DNA from 3 places in the Bradyrhizobium sp. Kon37 genome. Region 3 is predicted to be linked to each of the others. Evidence: riboswitches for the same ligand, from Rfam matches in the RefSeq annotation. Region 3 holds a riboswitch; each other region holds the start of a gene.
What was found. Region 3 has a riboswitch for cobalamin ahead of AC0L3J_RS21400 (TonB-dependent receptor). Riboswitches for the same ligand answer to the same signal wherever they lie in the genome.
Positions count from the first base shown of each region.

Region 1: linked by a shared signal. The riboswitch ahead of AC0L3J_RS08255 (TonB-dependent receptor) and the one ahead of AC0L3J_RS21400 (TonB-dependent receptor) in region 3 are both predicted to bind cobalamin.
Region 2: linked by a shared signal. The riboswitch ahead of metE (5-methyltetrahydropteroyltriglutamate--homocysteine S-methyltransferase) and the one ahead of AC0L3J_RS21400 (TonB-dependent receptor) in region 3 are both predicted to bind cobalamin.

Region 1 covers NZ_JBVVOY010000003.1:50,394-58,440, reverse strand. The annotation lists gene AC0L3J_RS08260 (MFS transporter) at 1-1,094, shown strand, start outside; gene AC0L3J_RS08255 (TonB-dependent receptor) at 1,119-3,590, opposite strand; cobalamin riboswitch at 3,716-3,924, opposite strand; gene AC0L3J_RS08250 (Cj0069 family protein) at 4,009-5,070, opposite strand; gene AC0L3J_RS08245 (GlcG/HbpS family heme-binding protein) at 5,299-5,799, shown strand; gene AC0L3J_RS08240 (YjiS-like domain-containing protein) at 5,931-6,083, opposite strand; gene AC0L3J_RS08235 (hypothetical protein) at 6,253-6,396, opposite strand; gene rnk (nucleoside diphosphate kinase regulator) at 7,067-7,480, opposite strand; gene AC0L3J_RS08225 (GreA/GreB family elongation factor) at 7,490-7,981, opposite strand.
Region 2 covers NZ_JBVVOY010000005.1:254,253-262,299, forward strand. The annotation lists gene AC0L3J_RS14695 (4Fe-4S binding protein) at 248-451, shown strand; cobalamin riboswitch at 1,239-1,438, shown strand; gene metE (5-methyltetrahydropteroyltriglutamate--homocysteine S-methyltransferase) at 1,538-3,853, shown strand; gene AC0L3J_RS14705 (cytochrome-c peroxidase) at 4,667-5,734, opposite strand; partial or broken gene AC0L3J_RS14710 (hypothetical protein) at 6,135-6,272, opposite strand.
Region 3 covers NZ_JBVVOY010000011.1:150,992-159,038, reverse strand. The annotation lists gene AC0L3J_RS21410 (hydantoinase/oxoprolinase family protein) at 1-261, opposite strand, end outside; gene AC0L3J_RS21405 (PepSY domain-containing protein) at 722-2,149, opposite strand; gene AC0L3J_RS21400 (TonB-dependent receptor) at 2,161-4,494, opposite strand; cobalamin riboswitch at 4,627-4,828, opposite strand; gene AC0L3J_RS21395 (histidine phosphatase family protein) at 4,901-5,473, shown strand; gene cobT (nicotinate-nucleotide--dimethylbenzimidazole phosphoribosyltransferase) at 5,474-6,526, opposite strand; gene cobF (precorrin-6A synthase (deacetylating)) at 6,542-7,291, opposite strand; gene AC0L3J_RS21380 (energy-coupling factor ABC transporter permease) at 7,336-8,013, opposite strand.

The sequences.
Region 1 (8,047 bases), on a different contig from region 3:
AAGGCGGCTTGATGGCGAGCGGTTACGCGTTCGGCTACATGCTCGCCGTGCCCGTGCTGACGACGTTGACCGACCGGATCGACGCGCGGCTCGTCCTGCTCTGGGGCTCGATCGTCAGCGGGCTGGCGACCGCAGCGTTCGGACTCTTCGCGCAAGGGTTTTGGTCCGCGACCGCGATCTGGTCCCTGGCAGGGCTTGGATTTGCCGGCGCCTACATGCCGGGCTTGAAGGCGCTGACGGACCGGCTTCCCCCCGGCGACACCTCGCGCGCCGTCACGCTGTACACGTCGAGCTTCTCGGTCGGCGTCGGCCTCTCGTTCCTGGTCGCGCAAGTGATCGCCGACCGCTGGGGATGGCGGACCGCCTTCCTTGTCACCGGCTTTGGACCTATCGCAATGGTCGTCGCGTGCCTTCTGATGCAGGCGCAGCGGCCCGCGCCGAAGACGGGACGCCTCTTGAACTTCGCGCCCGTCTTCGCCAACCGCGAGGCGCTCGGATACATCTTCGGCTACGGCGCTCATTGCTTCGAGCTCTACGGCATCCGCACCTGGCTGGTCGGGTTCTGGACCTTCGTCGTCGCCCACCAAGGCGCGCCGTCATGGTTGAGCCCCGTCGTGCTGAGCTTCTGCTTCGCGGTGATCTCGATGCCGGCCAGCATCCTCGGCAACGAGGCCGCGCTGAAGTTCGGCCGCCATCGCGCGATCACGGTCGTGATGATCGCGTCGGCCTGCGTCGCGCTCATCATCGGCCTCAACGCGACAGCGCCGGCATGGGTGCTCGCGCTGCTGCTGCTTGCCTATGGCCTGACCGTGCCGGCGGATTCGGGCGCATTGACCGCCGGCATGTCGGCCGCGGCTGTCTCCGAACATCGCGGCGCGACCCTGGCCCTGCATTCGACGGTCGGCTTCGGCCTGTCGGCGGTCGGCGCCTGGGGCACCGGCGCCGCGCTCGACGCAGCCGGCGGCCCGCAGAGCGCGGCCGGCTGGCTGCTGGCATTCAGCGTCCTCGCGGCCGGAATCGCGCTGGGCCCGCTGGCGCTGCTGTGGGCGCGGCGTCGAAGCAGCTCGGTCCAGCCGGAGCACGGCGCGAAGTGACGTGAGAGCGGCGATCCTCCCCCCTCACCACTTGAACGAGGCCGCGACCTCGTAGCTGCGCGGCGCTCCCAGGATGATCTGATCGGTATAGCCGGGGTCGCCCCAGGCGGCGTAGAGCTTATTCGTCAGGTTCCTCACGCGAAAGCTGATACGGGTCTGGTCGACGCCCGGGAAATAAGCCTTTGGGATATCGACGAACGCGAACGCGTCGAAGATCGTATAGGCGTTCATGGTCACCAGATTGTCCTGGAAGTTGAACCTGTCGCCGACGTGACGGACGAGGCCGCCGATCTCCACCGGCAATTTGGTGCCGAAGCGATAGGACGCCCCGGCATTGGCGATGAAGTTCGGGACGTTCGGCGGGGTCTTGCCCGAATAGGATTGGAAGTCGCCATTGCCGTCGACATAGTTGAAGTCAACGAAGCGCGATTGCACGAAGGCGACATTGGCCCACAGCTTCAGGCCGCCGACCGGGTTCACCGCCGCAGCGATCTCGACGCCCTTGGAGGCCATCTTGCCGGCGACGTTGAACACGATGCCGCTCTCGGGCACGTAGACGTTCTTGCGTTCGATGTCGAACGCCGAGAACGTCGCCTCGGCGCGCTTGTCGGATGATTGCAGCTTCACGCCGGTCTCGTAGGTCCGCGACGTCGTCAGCAGCAGCGGCACCTTTGGCGCGAGGATGAAGATGTTGGCCACCGTCGGGTCCGCCGCCGTCGCATATTGGCTGTACAGCATCACCCCGGGCGCGATGTCCCAGGTGTAGCCGATGCGCCCGGTGACCGGATTGAACTTGGTCGAGAACGGATAGCCTTTTCCGGACGCTAGCGAGCCGTCGGGATTGAAGCGCGTGCGCGATAGTTCGATATCCTCGAACCGGATGCCGCCGATCAGCGCGAAGGTCGAGGTCAGCTTGAGCCGGTCCTCGAACGACAGCGCCGTGGTGTCGAGATGGGTGTAGATCTTCTCGTCGCTGCGCGGGCCGTAAAGCCCGCGGTCCGGATTGATCAGCTCGACCGTGTCGGAGAAGAACTTTGTATCCTGCGAGACGTTGAATTGCGAGCTGCTTGCCGCAACCGTAGCGACGAAGCGGTTGTCCATTCCACCGAGGTTGGAATTGACGGTGAGGTCGGTGATGTTGCCATAGAGCCGTTGCGCGTGGTCCAGCGCCAGCCGCTCGCGATAGACCTTGTTCGGCCCGGAATCGTCGAACGAGCTGATCTCGTTGTTGAACCAGTGCCGATGCGCGTCGTAGCCGTAGACCTGGCTGCGCAGCGAGATGTTGTTGGTGATGTCCCACTGGAAGCCGCTGCGCAGCCAGAGCTCGTTGGCCCCGCTGTGATTGTCGAGCACGTTGTAGCTTGTCGTCAGCGTGCGCGCGTCGATGGTAACGGGATTGAGCGCCCCGGCATGGCCGTTGAGGTAGCAATTGGTCCACTGGCCCGAGACGATGCCTGACGTCGGCACGACGCCGGGCGCGTTCGCCGGCACCAGCGGCGTTCCCCAATAGAATCGGTCCTTGTCCTGCTTGTATTCGGCGGCGCCCCAGATCTTCAGGCTGTCGTTGACGCGGTAGTTCAACTGGCCCGAGACGTTGCTGAGCTTCGAATAGGTGTCGTCGATGAAGCTCTTGTCGTTGGAATGGCTGATGTCGAAACGGTAGTCGAGGCCATTGACCAGCGTGCTGCCGCCGGAACCGTAGCCGGCGCGATAGCCGTTGAAGGAATCGTAGGAGGTGAAGGCCTCGTTGATAATGGGCCCGGTGTGCGGCGCCTTGGTGACGTAGTTGATCGCACCGCCGGTGGATCCGAGTCCCGATACCAGGGAGTTGGGGCCCTTGATGATCTCGACCTGCTGCAGATTGGCGGTATCCATGGGCCGGCCCGTCATGGTCGACGGCCCGATCGGGATGCCGTTGTAGAGGGTGGTGAGCTGGTCGCCGCTAAAGCCGCGCATGGAGAAGATTGCGGGCGCGCCCGGCGCATCGCCGCCGGTGACGCCGACCGCGGCCTTGGCGACATCGGTAGTGGTCCTGATGCCCTGATCCTGCATGGTCTGCTGGTCAATGACCTCGACGGTCGCTGGCGTTTCCCGTGCCGTGATTCCGAGCCGGGAGCCGACATCGGTGACGGCGGCCGTGTTCAACGGCGTCTGCACCTGATAGCTCGGAGGCTGGGTTGTTGGGTTGGCAACCACCGGAGCGGCGCGATTACGCCCTACGTTGCGCCGGGCCGTGCGCGATCTCTGAGCGCCGGGGCTGACGGTTACGGCCGGTCTTGGAGTGGGCGGGGTGACGATCACCGGGCCGACCTCGCGGGAGGCGTTGTCGCGGACCGCGGTCTGCGCCATCGCCATGGAGGACAGGGATGTCGAGAGCAGCAAGGCGAGCAGGGCAGGTGTGGCGCGCCGAAAATTGCCGGCTCTTCCCTGAGAGATCTGGATAAGGACACGCGAATGTTCCGGCGCAACGCCCGGACCGAAATAAAGATTTTGCACGACAACGCTCTGCGGCGACGCAAACTAACCGTCACCGCGGTTGCCTTAGCAGTCTGCCTTCGCCCCTAGCGGCAGATGCACCGGCTACTCTTCCGACATCAGGGCACCCCGCCCAATGCGTTCGCGCGTGACCATGGCTGGTAGCAGGTTTCCTGGCTCGCGGGTCATCGCCTTCGACCACCTTCCCAGAGGCCCAAGCGGGGCTCCAGTGGTTCGTTTGGTCGTCGGCTATCCGCCTACAGTTGCGGGGGCAGCCGCGGAATTGCCCACTCGAGGTGGACGCACCGCATTCCCTTGGAGAGTCCTTGCGGACACTACCGCGCGGGAAACTGGCATTTGGCGATGAGCGCGTCAACATCCGCGTATGACCGGCGCCTCTGGCGGAGTGCCGCAGCACGAGATGCCGCGGCATTCTTGCTTAGGGCCTCCTGTCCGCCGATCCAGCCGGTTGCGTTTGCGAGAGCCGCTGCTTCACCGTCCTTGCGATCGCCGCCGGGGCCTCCTCGGGGATCGCGAAGCATGAACTCGCGTTGATCTCGCACAGGACGTAGGTGTCGGCACCGGCCGCGTCTTTCGGACCGTACAGGAAGTCCGCGTCCCAGATGACCGGAAGCGAGCCTGCGTCGATGTCCAGCGTCTTCATCATTCCCGGGGTCCACTCGTCTTCCATCAAGCGACGCAGCCGCTGGAAGCGCGAGTCTGCGTTCGAGGTATAGAGCCGCGGTCCGGCCTCGGAACGGGCATCCGGCGAGTCAACCAGGGCTTTGACTTTGTGAGAGCCGAAGCCGGCACAGCGATCGCCCGCCATATAGCAGCGCACCACGCCTTCGCTCAAGCGAGGCTGGAATGGCTGATCGACCACGCTGCCGTTCTCGAAATATTCCGTGCAGCGACCGAGAAAACTCTCCAACGTCAGTTCCTCGGAGACATCCTTGGTCGCGTCCAGCACCTTTATCATCGGGGAATTCGGCAGGCTCTCGACCTTCCACACGCCTTGGCCGCCGTTACCGCGGTTGCGCTTGATCACGCGCGGACCGGTGGCGAGCCGTGTCGGCAACTCGGCGCGCATGGCCTCGGCGGTTTGATATAAAGCCGTGTCGCATCCCCACCCCATCGAGCGGGTACGATAGAGTACCTCCTTGGTGCCCATCTTGAGAATGACGTCCGGATGAGCGCTGACCCACACGCCCCGCGCCGCTACGTCGCGAAGCAGGGGATCAAGCTCAACCCGCGTCTTGCCCTGGTGGATCGGATCGACCCAGACGAGCACGCCGTCCACCGCGAGCAACTGCTCGCGGACCTCTTCGGCGAGGCTTTCGTCGTAGATCGCCGGCCGGGCTTCGATGCCGACCGCCGCGAGTGCTCCGAAGACGCGGACGAAGCGGCTGTTTTGCGCCGTCGCATCCCGCCGCGCGGCAGCGTCGCCTCGCGAGAGGATGGCGACGGTGTGTTGGTGAGAAGGGTGTCGTTCGGTGTCCATGCGCAAGCTCCACGAATGGCGTGCTGCGCAGAGCTTGGACCGAGGCCTCACGGGGAGTCTGCTTTGTCCCCACGCAACGGAGACTAACGAGGTCGTCCGCGATTTTCAAGACGTGGCCGGCGCCGTTATGCGGAGCCTGTGAACCAAGGCAGATAGCGTGACCCTGTTCGATGATCTGACATATGGTGAGATCAAATAAGCGCTTGGTCACCTATGCCGGAGATTGCCATGAACGTTCGATCCCTGTCGGTCGCGACGGCCCTGCTGATTGCGTCCATCTACCCAGCACGGGCGGAGGAAGCTTTGGTCGCCTACAAATCGCTCGGTCCGGAACTGGCGCTCGATCTTGCGCGCGCTGCGTTGGCGAACTGCCGCACCCGTGGATACCAAATTGCAGTTGCCGTCGTCGATCGCTTCGGCGTCACGCAAGTGATGTTGCGCGACCGCTTTGCAGGCCCTCACACGCCCTCAACGGCAGCAGGCAAGGCGTGGACAGCTGCCTCGTTCAAGACCAGCACGACCGAGCTGAATGCGATCAGCCAGCCGGGCATGATGCAGGCGGGCATTCGCAACCTTCCCGGAGCGGTCGTCATCGCCGGCGGGCTGATCGTCGAAGCCGGCGGCTCCCTGGTCGGAGCGGTCGGCGTGTCCGGCGCGCCGGGCGGTGACGCGGACGAAGCGTGCGCGAAAGCCGGAATTGACGCCATACGCGACAAGCTGGACTTCTGAGAAGACGTCAAGATCGCAGTGAAAAGTTTTTCGGCCTTTTGCGAGCTTGGCGGCCGTCTGATCCACAGGGATAAGCAGACGCGCCGCCTGCGCACGCTCAGGTGTGGCCGCTCATCGAGTGGATATGACGATCACCGATCGTCGCGCCAACCCGAGAAGTAACACCGTCGAGCTTCCCCAACGATTGTTCTCGATAAGCCGACGTCCGCGAGAAGCCGGTCGTCCAATTCGAGAAGTTCGTCGTACTGGCGGCGCCGTGTGATGCCGTCCAGCAGCGCGAGCATTAACTTCCAGAACCATCCAGGATTTGGAGAAGGGACGAAGGCTGCGCTGGATGTGCCGATTGAGCCAGTGGTGCTGTCGCAAGACATGTTTCACCTCCGTAATGGAGCGAAACAACGCTTGGCTCGAAAGCTGGTCGGGCGGTTGTGTTTGACCCGATGGCTCCTGCTATCATGCTCGTCTCTGCCGCACAAGCGATCCGCCGATCTGGAAGCCGGAGGCGATAGGCCGATCGGAGACATTGCCGGCGCAATTGATCACCTCGTCCAGGGCAAACAACTGGGCGGGCAGATCAAAGCGGGCACGCGGGCTCATCGTTCGCGCCTTGGCTCGTTTGCTCTCGGTTGCACGCCAATGGCACCGGCGTTGGGGTGACGATTGTCGGCAGGCCCTCGCTGCCTCATGCCGTGGCCTCGCATCCGTCCATCAAAAAGGAAAGGCTGAGTTTCATACGCGCTGGCAGCGGCCGGCTCGTGCGATCGTCCGGACGCAGCATCTTGCGCGGTAGCAGAAGTCACAGAAAGTGCCGACATTAACACGATCGCTAATCTCGACATGACGGCCTCCTTGGCGGGGAGCAGGAACGCGCACTGCGATAACTCGGTCGAAATCGTCGAGAAGGAGCTGGGCACCAAGATGGCGGCGAGACTATGCCGAGACATGCAACCTCGAGAGGGGCCTGTTCGGCTACGCCATCCACCGAGGCAACCCTAGTTCTTCGTCAAGGGCTTAGGCGGCTCTTCCGCCATGGCCTCGACATTAATGGCAGGAAGCTCGCCGGTGCGGTCTCCCGAATTTCGAGAAAAGACGGGCCCCAGCTCGCGGGGCTATTGGGGGGCATGGAGCTGGGGCCACTCGGGGTCGCCCTTGGGGAAGGGCATCGGGAAAACTTGGCAATTGCAGGAATGTTCCTGTCTTTTTCCAAAGAGTGAGTGTGTACAACCGCACGGCCGCGACTTGAGACGTCTGACTTAACGTACGGGCCTTATTCGGACACCGCGAGAACGGTCAGGCCCCTGGTGCGCTTGTGGGGCGTCTCGAATTCGATCCGCTGTCCCGGCGATAGGCCGATCAAGGCCGCTCCAACAGGCGTCAGGACCGAGATCCGATTGAGCTCGATGTTTGCTTCATGCGGATACACCAGCACGATCTCTCGGCTCGCACCCGTCTCGTCGTCGCGATAGGTCACTTTCGATCCCATCCTGATCACGCCTCGCAAGTCGTTCTCGTCCGTCACCGTGGCACGTTCCATCTCTCGAGCCAGAAAATGGGCCACTCGCGGAAACAGATCCATGCTCGAATTGGCCAAGGAACTCAGGCGCCGCGATTCGTCCTCAGTGATCTTGATCGGCGGCAACGCCGGCTGTTCTCGCCGGCTCTCAGCTTCGAAATTGTGCATTGGTCGCTCCTATGCTGCAGTTGGTCCGGGATCGTCGTCGCACGGGTTGCCTGACCGCCTCGGCCCTCTCCGGAAGAGTGGGACGACCTTTGAATCCGATGGGGTCAGGCTTTGGACCCTGACGACATTCAGACATCCGGCGACGAAGTACGGCATCTGATCGCCGACCTGCAGTCCGATCAAAGCTGTACCCAGCGGGGTCAACACCGAAATGCAGGCGGGATCCGACCAGCACTCCTCGGGCCAGACCAGTTGCACAGTGCGACGCGGAACGCCCCAATTCGTGCAATGGGTGACCCATGATCCGATCGTCACGAAAGGACGGACGTTGTCCGCTTCGTCCGGGACGATATCGGCGCGGTTGATTTCGCCCATGAGGAATATCCCGTCCAAATCTCCTTTTTGGATGGAGAAGCGGGCGAGCTGTTCGAGCCGCGGATAGTCTGATGAGGTCAGTGCGATTTTTAGAAGAGGCAGCACGGCGCACTCCTTCTGCTTCAAGACGACCTCTCGAGTGGAGGTCACGAAAGCTGGAAAAGAGCCCGGACGGCGCGAACACCGTCCGGC
Region 2 (8,047 bases), on a different contig from region 3:
CCCCCGCGCTGACGTGCCAAACAAACCGACGGACGCTTCCAGCGTCAAGTCGCGACTGACTCTCGCAAGAGGGCCCGGTGGCTCGTAGCCTGAAATTGAAGCGACCTGTTGCTGTCGCCGACGCAACATGGTCTCAGACCGGGGACAGCCGAATTGGGCAAATTGCCCAACATTGAGCGCGTCTGCGTTTGGCACGGCATTTGAAAGGGATCGCCCATGGCATCGCTCGCCTAAGGAGTCGGAACGCATGGCTTACAAGATCGTCGCTTCGCAATGCACCGTTTGTGGCGCATGTGAGTTCGAGTGTCCCAACGCGGCGATCAGTCTGAAGCGCGACATTTACGTTATCGATGCCAAAAAATGTACGGAGTGCGAGGGCCATTGCGACACGCCGCAATGCGCGGTGGTCTGTCCGGTCCCTGACACCTGTGTCCCGTCCAAGACAGGATAGGCAGCCCGCGACCAAGGCCTCATCGCTCGATTTCGCGAACGAAGTTGTAGATGTGGGACCTTGAGGAGACCACGACCGCATGGGGCGCATCGAGGTCGATTAACATCGTTATGAGCTTAAGACGCTGAGCGACTCCGAGGACCCCCTCAAAGGGCTCTCTCGGAGGACACCGTCGAATTTGTCACGAACAAGGACAAGGCCCTCGATGCTCCGTGGCCGCGTTAAGGCCTATCGTCGCTGGCCGCGAGTCGAGGCGAGGCAGACCGGCGTCGAGCGGCCACGGACGCATCGAAGCCGGCGCAAAAGTCGCTCAGCACGTGAACACCTAGTGCACCGAGAAGATCATCTTGGCCAACCTCACGGAGGCGGACGACCTCGTGCCTGGTCGCGGGCTCGCCGAACACCCATGGAGCCGACCTGATCATCCGTGCGGTCCTGGAGCAATCCGGCTTTCGAAATTTCTAGGGAGCCCTCGTGGGCTGTGACCAAACGGATGCCGGCTGAGGATGATCGCACCTTCCTGACGCGCAGGTTCGAAAAGCTGCTGACGGAAAAGGTCGCCTCCTCGCGATCACACAGATACCGAAAGCGGCCCGGGTTCGTTCCGGTGGTGGAGCTCAACCGTTACGCGAGCGGGGAGCGAATGCATTTCACAAGCGGAGCCTCCACAGATCCGGGCGTGTTCACTAGGCCGCGAGCAAGACCGTCGTACCCGCCTAGTGCGCTCGTAATCGCTTGGGCAATATCGCAGCGAGAATCGGTAGGTTGACGCATCGATCCTCGTGCGCATAATTCAAGCCGTCGCGGTCTCCGGATTTCGTTTGATCCGGAGCTAAGAGGGAAGCCGGTGCAATGCCGGCGCTGCCCCCGCAACTGTAAGCGGCGAGCCGCTGTCCAACGAAGTCACTGAAGCCATGCGGCTTCGGGAAGGCCGGACAGCAGCGACGACCTGTGAGCCAGTAGACCTGCCTCGACAAGATATCGTCCACGGGCGGGGCGTCCCGGTGTGCGCCAAGCAGTTGTCGCTCACGCGATGTTCGCTGTCTGCGTCCGCCATGGCCTTTGCCCCAACATGGGGTCTAGGCTATGTCAATCCTTTCGCTTCCCGTTGCCACACTGGGGACGTCACGCATCGGCCCACGACGCGAACTCAAATTCGCGCTCGAGAGCTACTGGGCGGGAAAGTCCGGCGAAGCCGAGCTCCTCGAGGCGGGGAGTGGACTTCGTGCCGCTAATTGGGCACGGCAGAAATCCCGCGGTGCGACCGTCATTCCTTCGAATGACTTCTCGCTCTACGATCATGTACTCGATACCAGCCTGATGGTCGGCGCCATTCCCGACGTTTATGGCTGGACCGAAGGTCCTGTGTCGCTCAAAACCTACTTCACCATGGCGCGTGGCGCTCAGGACGGTGGCCACGCTCAGCATGGGCCCGGCGTAGCCGCACAGGAGATGACGAAGTGGTTCGATACGAACTACCACTACATGGTGCCGGAATTTCACCAGGATCAGATCTTTAAGTTTGCCTCTCGGAAGCCGATCGAGGAATATGAGGAGGCAAGAAGCCTCGGCTATCAGACGCGGCCCGTCCTAGTGGGCCCAGTCACTTTCCTGAAGCTCGGCAAAAGCGTAGATCCCGCATTCAATCCGCTCTCGCTGCTTGATCGGCTCCTCCCCGTCTATGTCGATGTTCTCCGCGAACTAGCCTCGCGCGGCGCTGAATGGGTTCAGCTCGACGAGCCATGCCTAGTGATGGACGTCGACGAAGGATCTCGGGCGGCTGTCCGCCGGGCCTATGCTCATTTCGTTAACGCCGTACCGCCCCTAAAAATCATGCTGGCCACGTATTTTGGAGGTGTCGGCGACAATCTTGAGACAGTCTTGGCTTTGCCCGTTGCCGGACTCCATGTCGACTTGGTTCGGGCACCCGGCCAGTTGGACGCGATTGTCGCCAGAGCCCGTGGAGATCTCGTGGTCTCGCTAGGCGTCGTTGATGGTCGCAACGTGTGGCGCTCCAATCTGCCCGCGCTGCTCGACCAGCTCGCTCCTATGGTCAAAAAACTGGGCAGGGACCGTGTTCAGATTGCTCCCTCCTGCTCGCTACTTCATGTTCCCACCGACATTGAGCTAGAGACCGATCTCGATCCCAATCTGAAGACGTGGCTGGCGTTCTCAGTGCAGAAGATCAAGGAACTTTCGATATTGGGCAAAGCGCTGGCCGGCCAGGCTGCCGACGTGGCGGATGAACTCGCCCTCTCAGAGGATGCATCCGTCACCCGCGAAACATCGCCGAAGATCCATAGTGCGAACGTCGCCGGACGAATGGCCGCGATCGACGATAGCATGCGTCGCCGTCGCAGTGCGTTCGCCCAGCGCGCCGACGTCCAGCGCGTCGCCTTCGCATTGCCGATGTTTCCAACCACAACCATCGGATCCTTCCCGCAAACGGCGGACGTCCGCAATGCGCGTGCAGCTCATGCGCGGGGAGCGCTGAATGACACGCAGTACGAGCAGCTTCTGAAAGCGGAGACAGCCCATACCGTGCATTGGCAGGAAGATATCGGCCTGGACGTGCTCGTACACGGTGAGTTCGAGCGCAATGACATGGTTCAATACTTTGGCGAGCAGCTGTTGGGTTTCGCGTTTACCAAGCACGGCTGGGTTCAGTCTTATGGCTCGCGGTGCGTTCGTCCTCCTATCCTGTTTGGAGATGTCTCCCGCCCGAAGCCCATGACCGTTAAATGGTGGCGACATGCGCAGTCTCTGACCAAAAAACCCGTCAAGGCTATGCTGACCGGACCAGTGACGATCCTGAACTGGTCGTTTGTCCGTGACGACATCCCGCGGAGCGAGACATGCCGACAGATCGCTCTCGCGATCCGAGACGAGGTCATCGACCTTGAGGCAGCTGGAGCGACCATGATCCAGATCGACGAGGCTGCGTTGCGGGAGGGATTGCCGCTGCGCAAATCGCAGTGGGAGGACTATCTCGATTGGGCAGTGGACAGTTTCCGCGTTTGCTCCTCCGCTGTCGCTGACGGAACTCAGATCCATACGCACATGTGCTATTCCGAGTTCAACGAAATCATCGATGCGATCGCAGCTATGGATGCCGACGTCATTTCAATCGAGGCTTCCCGTTCTAGAATGGAATTGCTCGACGCTTTCAAGAACTACAAATATCCTAATGAGATCGGGCCGGGCGTCTATGACATTCATTCACCGCGCATTCCCGCAGCAGCTGAGATCAAGCAGCTGATTGTGTTGGCGCGGCAGCGGGTTTCCGATCGGCAGCTCTGGATCAATCCCGACTGCGGACTGAAAACTCGAAGGTGGGAGGAGGTGCGTCCCGCGCTCGTCAATATGGTGGCCGCCGCACGCGAGTTGCGGAGTGAGGCATGATCGTACGCAGCGTGTCGCCAACGTATTTGTGAATAAGATCCACGCGCGTTGGGAGGTCGCGATATCTTGCGAACTCCCAAAGCTTCCAGCGCTTGCGACTGCCGGTCTGCTTCGGCGGAGGTGATCCCACACAGCCGGCGACAAGCTCGAATCCGGCGGACGACAGCATGCCGGCCTTACCGGTGACATATTCCAAGTCACTTACGCTCGACGCGAACCACGGTCCTATCGCTTCATTTATCCATCGCGTGGATGCGTCCCATCACAACAATCTATTTTACCGCCCTTCCGGAATTTCATACGTAATTGGCGCGTTGGCGCGTTGGCGCGGGCTTCGGGAAGATTTGCTGGCGTTGGGGGCGATGCTCCCGCGTGACAGCAAACTGACGCTTGAGTTTCAGGACACGGCGGCCAAACCGCCTGCGCGATGGATCCCAGCTCCATCAAGGCTCCCCTTGCCAACCGGACAGCTGGCAAGTGGTGGCAAGTCTTGAACTTTCCGACAGAAGCGGAAAGCAAGCGGCTCGCTAAGTTGCGCGGAGCGATATCCGCTTCTTGTTTTGACGGCGAGTGCCCTCGCCGTAAATCGGTCGCCGGTAGTCCTCCCTACCGACGAAAGCTGGTGCGATGCGGAAAGCAGCGTCGCTCCTGCGTGACTTCTGCCCGGCCTCCCCTCGAGGCCGGGCATTTTTATGTATGCGTGGTGATGAGTGACAGCACAGCATCATTCATTTAGACGTCATTGCGGGGAGGCCGGTTTCTTGCGTCGCCTCTGTTGCTCTTCATCAGGGAATGACGCCGGTGCTGCTAAGGCTATCTGTCTATTGAAGGCTTTGGTGTCGTGTTGGTACGCGTTGGTAGTACCGGATATTCGATCCTAGGCAGCCGACCGGTCAGCGAATTCAGAAATGCGACGATGTCGTTTTCCTCCCTATCGCTAAGCTTGGCGCCGAGCTGGATGTCACTCATTAGGGCAACAGCTTGCTTCAGGCTCCAAACCTGGCCCGAATGGAAGTAAGGGGCTCGCAACGCGACGTTCCGCAATGGCGCCGCGCGGAAGACATATTCGTCGCCAGCCGCCCTGGTAACCGCGAATCGGCCCTTATCGGCGTCCGGAAGCACGCTTGCGTCCGGCTTTTTCATCACGCCGAACGGGAAGTAGGCCTGTCCACCGAGATTGATTCCATTGTGGCAAGAGGAACATCCCTTCGCCATAAACAGTGCCAACCCTGACTTCTGCTGATCATCGAGAGCACGTGTATTGCCCTCCAGATACTGATCGAATGGAGCCGCAGGTGTAATGAGAGTCGCTTCAAAAGCCTCGATCGCCTTCGCAAAATTGTCAAAGGTGACCGGTCTCGCTTCGTTCGGAAAAGCGTTCTTGAACAAGACGACGTAGCCGGGCATTGAGTTCAAGATACCGAGCACATGATCTGGAGTCGCATTCATTTCGGCACTCGCCTGCACAGGGCCGGTGGCTTGCGCCTTGAGGTCCGCGGCGCGTCCGTCCCAAAATTGCGCCGCATTGAACACTGCGTTGTAGACAGTTGGGGCCCGGCGCAGGCCGACCTTCCAGCCGTGACCAACGGAGGTCGGACCGGCATCGACTCCGCCGGTGCCGAGATTGTGGCACGTATTGCAGCTAATGATTCCGCTCGCCGATAGCCGCGGATCGAAGAACAGCATCTTGCCAAGCTCGACCTTTCCATGCGTCACTGGATTGTCTTTTACTGCAGGAATGGCCGAGGGTATTGGATGGAAGATCTGCTTGGCGTTTCTCATCAGATCATCGTCGGCGTTAGCTCCTGACGACATCAGCAGCCCAATAGCTAAAATAGATGCTTCAGCGACAAGGCGAAGCTCCGAGATTGACGTGTTCATACACCGCCTCATTAGTTCTGATTGTTAAGCAAGGAAACCGTCGAAAGCGATGCCACCCGTTCCTCGACGGTCCGGCGCAGCATGCAGCGGATCATCTGAAGCGAGGCTGCATCAAAATGTGCGACTTTGCAGCTGGCCGCCGGCGTTCACGCACGGGCTTGAGGGGCTTACGTGATTCGCGAGTTCGCTTTGAGCTTAGATCGCGGCCTTTCTGTTGGTTGATCAGCCTAGCGCCTCAACGTTCGGCGTGATGGTCCATCTGACAACAACAAGTGTGCCGCAAGCAGTAAGCTGTCCGGTGGCCGCATCGGTGCTCCATCAAGCGATTGGTTGGCCAATACCCTCCCGCAAAATTGATGTATCCGTCTTACTCCGGTGGCCGGGCTCAGCGCTCACGGTGTCATTGGACAATTAGCAACTGCGATGCCAGTTGCGTCCGAGATGCAAGTTGCTGATTTAGTTGTAGAACGGGTCCGGACGAACAAACAAAGTCTGACGTCTTGGTGTGATCACTACATTCAGTGTCACAGATGCCACAAGCGCCAGGCCCGGCTAGAGGTGATCGTAGATACTATTGTGGTGAGGTTCGCTTGCTAGCTTGCCGGCCGCACGCGGGAACGGCGGTAACAAGACCTACGCAGCTGGGCGAGACACTGAGAGGCGCCCGGCGGTGCGCATCGTTCACGATTTCGCCGAGCCCAGCCGACTGAAGCCTCTCCGACTTATATCCAGGCCGCTCTGGCGCGCCGTCACCACGAAGCCCGGCTCGTTTGTAAGGACGAGCCTCAGAACCGAACATGGCTTGTTTCAATTCCACCTGAGGTTCGCTGGCATGGCAATTGCCGTGCTCAAGTCTGAAAGGCGCGGCTGCCCAGAGTTTGACGGTGCGACCGTCCGATTAATCGCTACTCCAATTCGACAGGGGCCGGCCTGACCCCTGATCCGGCGGGTGTTGGTTGGATTACCTAGTCGGCCCACTCACGGGCTGCTGCTAGCTTTTGAAATCCTGCGGGGTGGTGAGGGCGAAATAAGCTGAACTTCTGCAGGAGCAACCGCTACTTCGTGCTCTTGCGTTGAAAGACGCCGATACAAGAGGACACGTTGGGAGGAGATCGTGACATCATGTCCGCGGATGGCCCAAGTCCTGAGATCTATCGGCGTGTTAGCGAGGAAGGACCGATTGAGCACTCGTCCATGGCTGGTTTAAGTTGGATACGGTATCCGTGATGGCTTCGATTGACGAGCGCTTGAATGAGATCAGATCTGTACGGAATGACATTTGGCGTTGTCGCAGAAGGCTTCAAAGCGAGCTAGATGATCTCCAGCGTAAGATGCTCGAAGAGCGTCTGCTTGAGCGGCAGTCTGCCTTTGAACGGCTCGTCTCGGCCACATTTCCTTTTACATTGAGATTGTGAAGCAAAATTTCAGGACCTGTGCCGCGGGAGCATTCCGCGTTAAATAGCGTCCGCTCACAGAGCGCCTGCGCCTGGGTCAGGAATGTAGCGCTCCGGCGCCGCGGGCCGTCGCGCCCCTCATGGCCGCCGCCGACCTGAAAAGCTCGGCCCATAGCCTTGGTTCACCGACGTGCTGCCCGCTGCGCACCGATAATGAAATCGTTCCGGCCCCATCCAAGGGCACTGCCGGGGGATACCGCTCGCCTCGCTTCTGCGACACCGCAGTCACCTGAGTAACGTTGATCCGGCAGAGCGATCGAAGGAGCTTGAATCGCCCGTAGCGTCAGATTGTACAGAGCAGGGAACGATATTTCAGATCAGGTGCAGTCGAATGATAAGACCCGCTCTCGCTTTTGTACTATGTTCCGCTCTCGAGTGGATCGGGCTAGGCATGGGGGCGGTTGCGGAAACTAGGCGGTACGCGTGCACGATCACTGCCGCCGATCGAGAGCCGGCCGGAGTTCGGAATGAGCGGGTTATTCTCACCGTTCAATATGGCTGCCGGATCGCAGGTGGTCTCTTGACCGACGCGGGGATCACAGCAGTGTCAGTCAGCGAGTGGGCTGCTGACAAAAGGACATACTTGGCCTCCATGGAATTTCACCACGCGCTGGAGGGAGTTGCACTTGGGCAACTCTCCGAGGCGACCGACTTCTCTAGCATGGAAGGCGAGCAAGACATTGGGGTCGCAACTTCCGGCACGACAGTTTTCACATTCGCATCTGGTTCATTGGCCGAGCTTTCAGGGAAGACCCTTAAATTCACGACAAAACCCACCGGCCTACGTAGCTTCGAGTTGGAGTTCACAGATTGGCCAGAATCTCTTCTATGGAAGTGACGCGTGTCTTACGCTGAATTC
Region 3 (8,047 bases):
CGCCACCAGCGCCACTTTTGGCAGCCGTCCTTCGACGATGGCGTTGGTCACGCGCGTGGTGCCGTGGACGAAGCGCTTGACCTCGCTCTTGCGCAGGCCCACCGCCTCGATCGCCTCCAGCATCGCCTGAACCGGCGCCTGCGGGCGCGATGGCACTTTCGCGATCCGCGCCTCCGCGGGGGAGTGCCGGATCGCGATGATGTCGGTGAAGGTGCCACCGATATCGGTGCCGACTTCCCAGTGATTTTCGTCAGCGCTCATGTGTGGGTCAGCTGCGGACGACATTCGAACCGGACGCCGGGTGGTTCCCGTCCGTCGCGAAATTCAATCCCAAGCCGAGCGCGCTCATCGTCATCCCCTGTCATGCCACCGCTTGCGAGCGTGCGACAGAGCGATGGGCTCGGGATAGGGTCAGCGTTGTCGCAACGCACTGGAGCAGCCCGCGACCGGCGCGGCGCGCCAAGGCACATTTTAGTGCAGCGCTGCCCGCGGGGAGTGCAAATTCCTGTGGATCGTTCCACGCGGGATAAGTGCAGCGCACCACGTATTTCCTCGGACGAAACGCCACATCCGCTGCACTGCAATCCATGCGCCGCGCACGCGCTGTCTAATTTGCAGGCGATCGACTGGCGCTACGGGCCATGCGATTGCTTATGAGCTATGCATGGCAGTCGGCTCAGCCTCTCTTTATTGTACGATCAGTAAGCGTGGTTTTGCCCGCTCAACGCATCGCGACCAAGCGGCGCCAGCCGATGATGATGCCCGTGATGGAGAACAGAAAGCCGAGGGCGCAGAGTCCGACGACCAAGCCGTCGCGCAGCAACGGACGCGCGACGAGGACCGGAAAATCCAGCGTGTGCAGCGCGCCGTAGAACCACCGATAAGCCCGTCGCGACGAATCCAGCCTTTGCAGCAAATTGCCGTCGGCGCCGTCGATGTCGAACCAGAGGTCGCCGCAGTAGGAGCGGTAGACCGGGGCGCCTGGGACGGTGGACTGCGCGGGATAGCTGTTGTTGACGGCAAGGACCGACGTTACGCCGCAGCCGGCCGCGAGGCGCGCGGTCAGCTCTTGGACCTCATGAACATCCAGAGATCCCGTTGGTCCATCGCGGGGCGCGTCGCCTGCCTTGGTCAAGGTCTGACCGGCAAGCCCGGTCCGGTCCCGCCGATAGAGATTGCCGTTGAAGGCAAACCATTCGATCTCACGGGCCGACGGCGATACAGGCTGCCGATCGAGCGATGCAGCCGCTGCCCAGTTCGGTGAAGCGTTCATCACGCTGGATTCAGCCGAGGTCAATTGCCCACGCGAGAACAGCCGGCCGTGATCCATGGAGAGCCAGCCACTGAATATCCAGCTCAGCACGAAGACCATCGCAGCGAGGCCGATGAGATGATGCAGGGCATGCCAGCCACGATAGGGCGAGCCGATCAGACCGCGCCGAGGTTTGATCCGCGCAAGCCCGAGCACAGCGCCAAGCAAAGCTGCGATCAGGGCCAGCAGCGACAAGGTCCAGACCACGCGATCCCACAGCGACCAGTTGCTTCGCAGGACTGTTGGATAGATCCAGTGCAGCACGCTCCCGACGAGATTCCATCCGCGCTCGCTGCGCGTCGTATCCAGGACGATCTCGCCGGTGCGCGAGGAGACATAGACCTCCGTTCCGGCGGGATCGCCCAGGGCAGCCCGAAACAAGGGCCGATGGCGGTCAAAGCCGTTCGGCACGCTCCATTGGTCGTAGTCCGAACGCGCAACGATCGCGGCCCGCGCGGCATCAAGCCCACGGCTGCGTGCGTGATCTCGCGCGATGGCCAGCGCGACGCCGAAAGACGTGATCGACGCGTCGGCCCCATCGGAGGCGCGGACTGCGCCCGCGCGCGACGGCCCTGAGACGACATAGACCAGTCCATCGCTGCGCTGGATCAGGCGAACGCGCGTCGCATCCGCGATGCCGCTTGCGGCCACGGCATCGGCGACCGCAAGCCTCGTCTCAGCGCTAGCCAGCGGCACGAGCCCGGCAAAGCGTTCCGTTTCCGTCAGAGATGGAAACGGAACGAAGTGCATCACGATTCCCGTCGCGAACCACATCGCGAACAGCAGGCAGAACGCGACCCCGAGCCATCGATGCAGCAGGACGATCGCGCGCATCATCGATCAGCGTCCTACCATTTGAACGCGGCCGAGATTTCATAGGTGCGCGGCGCGCCCAGCAGGATCTGATCGGGATAGAACGGATCGCCCCAGATCGCATAACGCTTGTCGGCGATGTTGCGCACCCGGAATGTCAGGCGGGCCTGATCGACCGCATTGAACACGGTCTTGGGGATGTCGACGAAGGCGTAGACATCGGCCACGGTGTAGGCCTTCAGCGTCACGGTGTTGGCATCGGCGTTGTAGCGGTCGCCGACATGGCGGCCGGTGATGCCGAGCTCGACCGCCCAGGGCGTGAAGAACCGGTACGACGCGCCGGCATTGGCGACGACGCGCGGCACGTTCGGCGGCGTGTTGCCGGAGAACGAGCCGCCGACAAAATCGTAATCGGCGTAGCGCGCATCGACATAGGCGATGTTGCCCCAGAGACGCAGAGGCTCGATCGGCCGCACGGATGCGGCCAGCTCGACGCCTTTCGACTCCTGCCGCCCGGCGAGGTTGAGCTGCATGCCGCCGGCCGCGGCATAGACGTTCTTGCGCAGGATGTCATAGGCCGAGAACGACCACTCCGCCCGGTTGTCCCAGAACAGGTGCTTGACGCCGGTCTCGTAGGTGCGCGCGGTGGTCAGGTTGAGCGGATCGGTCGGATTGAGCAGGAAGATGTTGTTGGCCGAGATGTCGGCGCCGGTCGCATATTGGCTGAAGAAGGTCAGGCCCGGAACGGCTTCCCACGTGTAGCCGATGCGACCCGTGGTCGGGACCCAGGATTGCGAGAACGGAAAGCCAACGTTCACGAGCCCGGTCTTGTCGGTCGAGTTGCGGTCGAGCCCGATATGCTCGGCGCGGAGGCCGCCGACCACCGCAAAGGTCCGTGTCAACTTCAACCGGTCCTCGAACGACAGTGCCTCGTTGTCGATCCGCGCGGTCTGCTGCTTGGTCGTGAGCAAGCCGTAATAGCCGCGATCGGGATTGACCAGCGAGACGGAATCATCGGGGAAATTTGCGGCGCCCGGCCTCACGAAATCAAGGTAGCTTGAGGAAAGCGTCGTGACCAAGCGGTTGTCAAAGCCGGCGATATTCGCATCCCAGACCAGGTCGGTGATGTTGCCGACCAAGCGTTGGCTGTGCGCGACATAGAAGCGCCCACGGTCGACCATGTTCGTGCCGGAATTGAACGCCTCGACCTCGTTGTTGAGCCACGTGCGCTCTGCGCCATAACCATAGGCCTGGCTTTTCAACGTCAGGTCGGGCGCGAGCTTCAGCTCGAAGCCGCCGCGCAGCCACACTTCCTTCGCCACGTTCTTGTTGTCGAGGACGTTGTAGTTGGTGTTGAAGGTGCGGTCGTCGATCGTGACGGCCCCAAGATCAGTCTTGTTGAAATAATTGCCGGACACGATTCCCGTCGTCGCATGCGAACCGCTGAAGGCAATCGGCACCAGCGGCGCCCCCCAATAGGCTTTCGAACGATCCTCGCGGTATTCGATCGCGCCCCAGACCTTGAGGCTATCGGAGATGCGGTAGTTGAGCTGGCCCGACACATCGAGCGTCTTGGTGTTGGTGTCGTCGGCAAAGCCGTTGAGCGAGGAACGACTGACGTCGAAACGGTAGTCCAGTCCCTGCACATTGGTGCTGCCGCCCGAGCCGTAATGCGCGCGGAACGAGTTCAGCGAATCCCAGGAAAAATCCGCCTCGTTCCGGATCGGACCGGTGTGCGGCTGCTTGGTGACGAAGTTGATCGCGCCGCCGGCGGCGCCCTCGCCCGACATCAGCGACGCCGGCCCCTTCAGGAATTCGACGGCCTCCAGGTTGGCCGTGTCGGTGATCCGCGAGGTCATGTTCTGCGGACCGATCTTGATGCCGTTGTAGAGCGTGTTGATCTGGCTATTGGTGAAGCCGCGCATGGAGAAAGCCGACGGCTCGGCCGGATTGTCGCCGGCTGTGACGCCAACCGCTCCCTGCGCGACGTCGGACACGGTGCGATAGCCCTGCTCGCGCATGGTTGCGGCCGAGATCACCTCCACGGTCGCGGGCGTTTCGCGCACGGTCAGGCCAAGGCGCGAGGCGCTTTCGGCGACGGCATTGGTATTGAGCGGCGTCTGTGCTGCCGCAGTCGGCACGACAGGCTTGGGCACTGCGGATGCAGTCTCCGGCCGGCGCGCTGCTGCGCGGCGTGGGCCCTGCGCCTCCCGCGCGGCGGGCTTGGCCTGCTTGCGGGATTGGGCAGGCGTTACCTCGACCGGCGGCAGAGGTTCGCGAGCCTGCTGCGCCAGCGCGGCGGAGGGATCAAGAACGACAAAGGATGTGAGTGCGGCGGATGCAAGCAGAAGCGCACGCCGTCGTATCATGTGAACAGGAGACACGGTCTTGGACCTCGGTATGACGTCAGTGGCACGTCACCGCGAACCAAGGTCCCATCTTCCGGCTTATAAGCCTTCCGATGAAGCCGAATGTCTGTACTCCCCGACCGACATCTTCGCGTGTGACCACGGCTGACGGCAGGTCTCCTGGCTCGCGGGTCAATACCTTGCGTCGCCTTCCCGGGACCGAGATACCCAGTGGCATGTGATGCAAGATTCGCCGCTTACAGTTGCGGGGGCAGCCACGGCATTGGGGACAATGTCCCCGCACCGCATTCCCTTTTCATCCCCTCTCGGGGAAACCGTCGCGAGCATCTAGGATTACGATCCAGACAGAGTCAATGTGCCAGTTGCGGCGTTATTGCCACAACGACCAGTTTCCTTGGAGATAAGCATGGGAGGCGAGACCTTCCTCTGGCTGATACGGCACGCGCCCGTCGATGGCGTCGCGGGGACGATCCATGCAGCCGACGCACCGGCCGATCTCGGCGCTCGGGCGCAGCTGGAGGCGCTGCGGCAGCGCCTGCCGCGCGACGCCGCGAGCTATGCGAGTCCGTCGCGGCGCACGGTCGAGACGGCCCGCGCGCTGGGGCTCGAGCCGCTGCAGCTGGACGAATTCAGCGAGCAGAACTTTGGCGACTGGACCGGCCGTCGGCACGACGAGCTCGCCGCGACCGGTGGCGAGGCCTATGCACAGTTCTGGAGCGATCCTGCGTGCGGACGGCCACCGGGCGGCGAAAGCTTCGAGGAACAGGTCGCGCGCGTCCGGCTGGGTCTGTCGAGGATCGGCGCCGGGGCCGCGACGCTCGTCGTGCATTCCGGCACGATCCGCGCGGCGCTGTGCATCGCGCTGGATCTGACGCCTCAAGCGGCGCTCCGGTTTGTGATCGATCCGCTGTCGCTGACCCGGATCGACCGGCTCGCGACCGGCTGGCGCGTCGTCTCCGTCAATCAGCGGACGATTTGATCAGGCCGGACGATCCGGCACATTGGCCTGCGCAAAGGTCGCCATGCCGTTGTGGAGCGCACAGGCCGACCGCACCAGCGGCAGCGCGATGGCCGCGCCCGATCCTTCGCCGAGCCTGAGATCGAGGCTGATCAGCGGCTGCAGATTCAGCGCGCGAAGCACCAGCCGATGGCCCTGCTCGGCGGATTGATGCGAGGCCAGCAGGAACGGCTGGCACGAGGGGTTGAGCCGCGCCGCCGCCAGCGCCGCCACCGACACGATGAAGCCGTCGATCAACACGGGGATGCGGAGCTGTGCAGCCGCGATAATTGCACCGCAGATGGCCGCAATCTCGAGACCGCCGACGGCGCACAGGATCTTTTCGGGCGAAGCGCCCGCAATGCCATGGCGTGCGATCGCAGCGTCGATCACCCGCGCCTTGTGCACACGGCCGGCCGCGTCAACGCCGGTCCCGCTGCCCGCGATCTCCTCAGCGCTCACACCGAGCAAGCCGGCCGCGATCGCCGCCGATGTCGTGGTGTTGCCGATTCCCATCTCGCCGAAGATCAGAAGATCGGGCTGCCCGGCCTGCGCGCGCGTCACCGCACGTCGGCCGGCTTCGAACGCAAATGCCAGCTCTGCGGGGGTGAGCGCAGCTTCGATACTGAAATCGCGCGTGCCGCTGCGCGGCTTGTCGGTCACGATTCCAGCCATCTCCTCCTGCGCCAGCGTGCCGGAATCGACGACCTCCAGGCTGGAGCCCAGCTCACGCGCGAGCACCGAGATCGCGGCACCGCCGGAGGCAAAGTTCGCCAGCATCGCGATCGTCACTTCCTGCGGATAGGCCGAGACGCCCTGGGCGACGATGCCATGATCGCCGGCGAAGATAACGATCGGCACCCGCGCCGCGCGCGGTTGCTCGGTTGCTTGGAGGCCCGCAAGCTCGATCGCGAGCTGCTCGAGCCGGCCAAGCGCGCCGGTCGGTTTCGTCAGTTGCGCCTGCCGCGCCACCGCCGCCTCGCGATGGACTGCGGAGATATCGGGGCATTGTTGAGTGACCCATTCGGGGAGCATGCTGCCTCGCTTGCCTCACAGCCTGTGCTTGAGGATGTAACTGTCCATGATCCAACCGTGTCGTTCGCGCGCCTCTTGCCGCACCGCGACGATACGCGGGCCGATCTCGGCCAGCGCGCCGGACATGATGATCTGATCGGGCATGCCGAGATAGGCGCCCCACCAGATGTGCAGGCCTTTCGGATCGAGCGACTGGAACGCCGTGCCGCCGTCGAGCATCACCACCACGGTATCGACGCCTGCCGGCCAGCCGCCCTCACGCAAGCGACGTCCCGTCGTGACCAGAAAGGGCTCGCCGATGTCATTGAGCGGCAGCGCATGCGCCGCGCACAGCGTCTGGATCGAGGTGATGCCGGGAACGATCTCGATCTTTGGCGAGGGATTGAGCCGCCGCGCAATGCGCAGCGAGGAATCATAAAGCGAGGGATCGCCCCAGATCAGCAGCGCGACTCTGCCCTCGCCTTCGAGATGATCTGCGATCGTCTGCGACCAGGCAGCGGCGACGGCATCGTGCCAATCGTCCACGCCCTTGCGATAATCCGCTTCAGCGGCATCACGGACGGGCAGATCGAACTCGGCGATGCGCGTCGTGTCACTGGTGAGCACATCCGCGCAGATCGTCCGCCTGAGATCGGCGAGATCGGACTTTGCAGTCCCCTTGCGCGGGATCAGGACGAGATCGGCCGCGTTGATGGCAGTGATCGCGGCGCGCGTGAGCTGCTCGGGATCGCCGCAACCGATGCCTATCAGGGAGAGCGTGAGCATCGTGGCTGCGAAGGGCGGCATCACGGCCGCCCGTTCGCTTGTCTCTAGGCCGCGTTGTGCAAACGCGGTGTGACGAGGCCGGCCGCGGTGACGCCGCGCAGCGACTTCGCCAGCGCCAGCACCCCGAGATCGGCGAGCGGCTCGATCACGATGACGAGCGCATAGGACGCCGCGAAGGTCGCGATGTTGACGAGGTTGGTCGCGCCAAAACCGGCGCCATAGAGCGCCCAGAACGCCACCCAGGCGATGACGCCGGCCTGATAGGTCGTCGAAAGCGCCAGCGCCTGGCGGTACTTCAGATCGACATAGGCCGTGTTGCTCGAAATGATCCGCGTGGCGATCGCCTGGATCCCGAACAGCGGCACCAGCAGCGTGGTGACGTTCATGCCATATTGCGGCAGGTCGGGCGGCTCGAAGAAGAAGCCCTGGAACAGCAGGCCGAACGCGAGGCCGAAGGCCGCAGGCGCAGCTCCAAACAGCAGGAACAAGGTCGAGCCGAGGATGAAGTGCACTTCGGAGACGCCGACCGGGAAGTGCGGCAGGATCTCGAAGAAGATAAACACGAGTCCCGTGGTGGCGAGCGTCCGCGCCGCGAACGAAATGATGCCCTGCTCGCGCACGGTCTCGACCGCGAGCTTCAAGGCAACGCCGCCCACGGCGATGCCGGTTGCGTAACTCAGCACGAGCTTGGCGTCCGAGACTAGTCCGGGTTCGATATGCATGGCTCAGATCCTTCTTGCCGTCACACCCGACGGC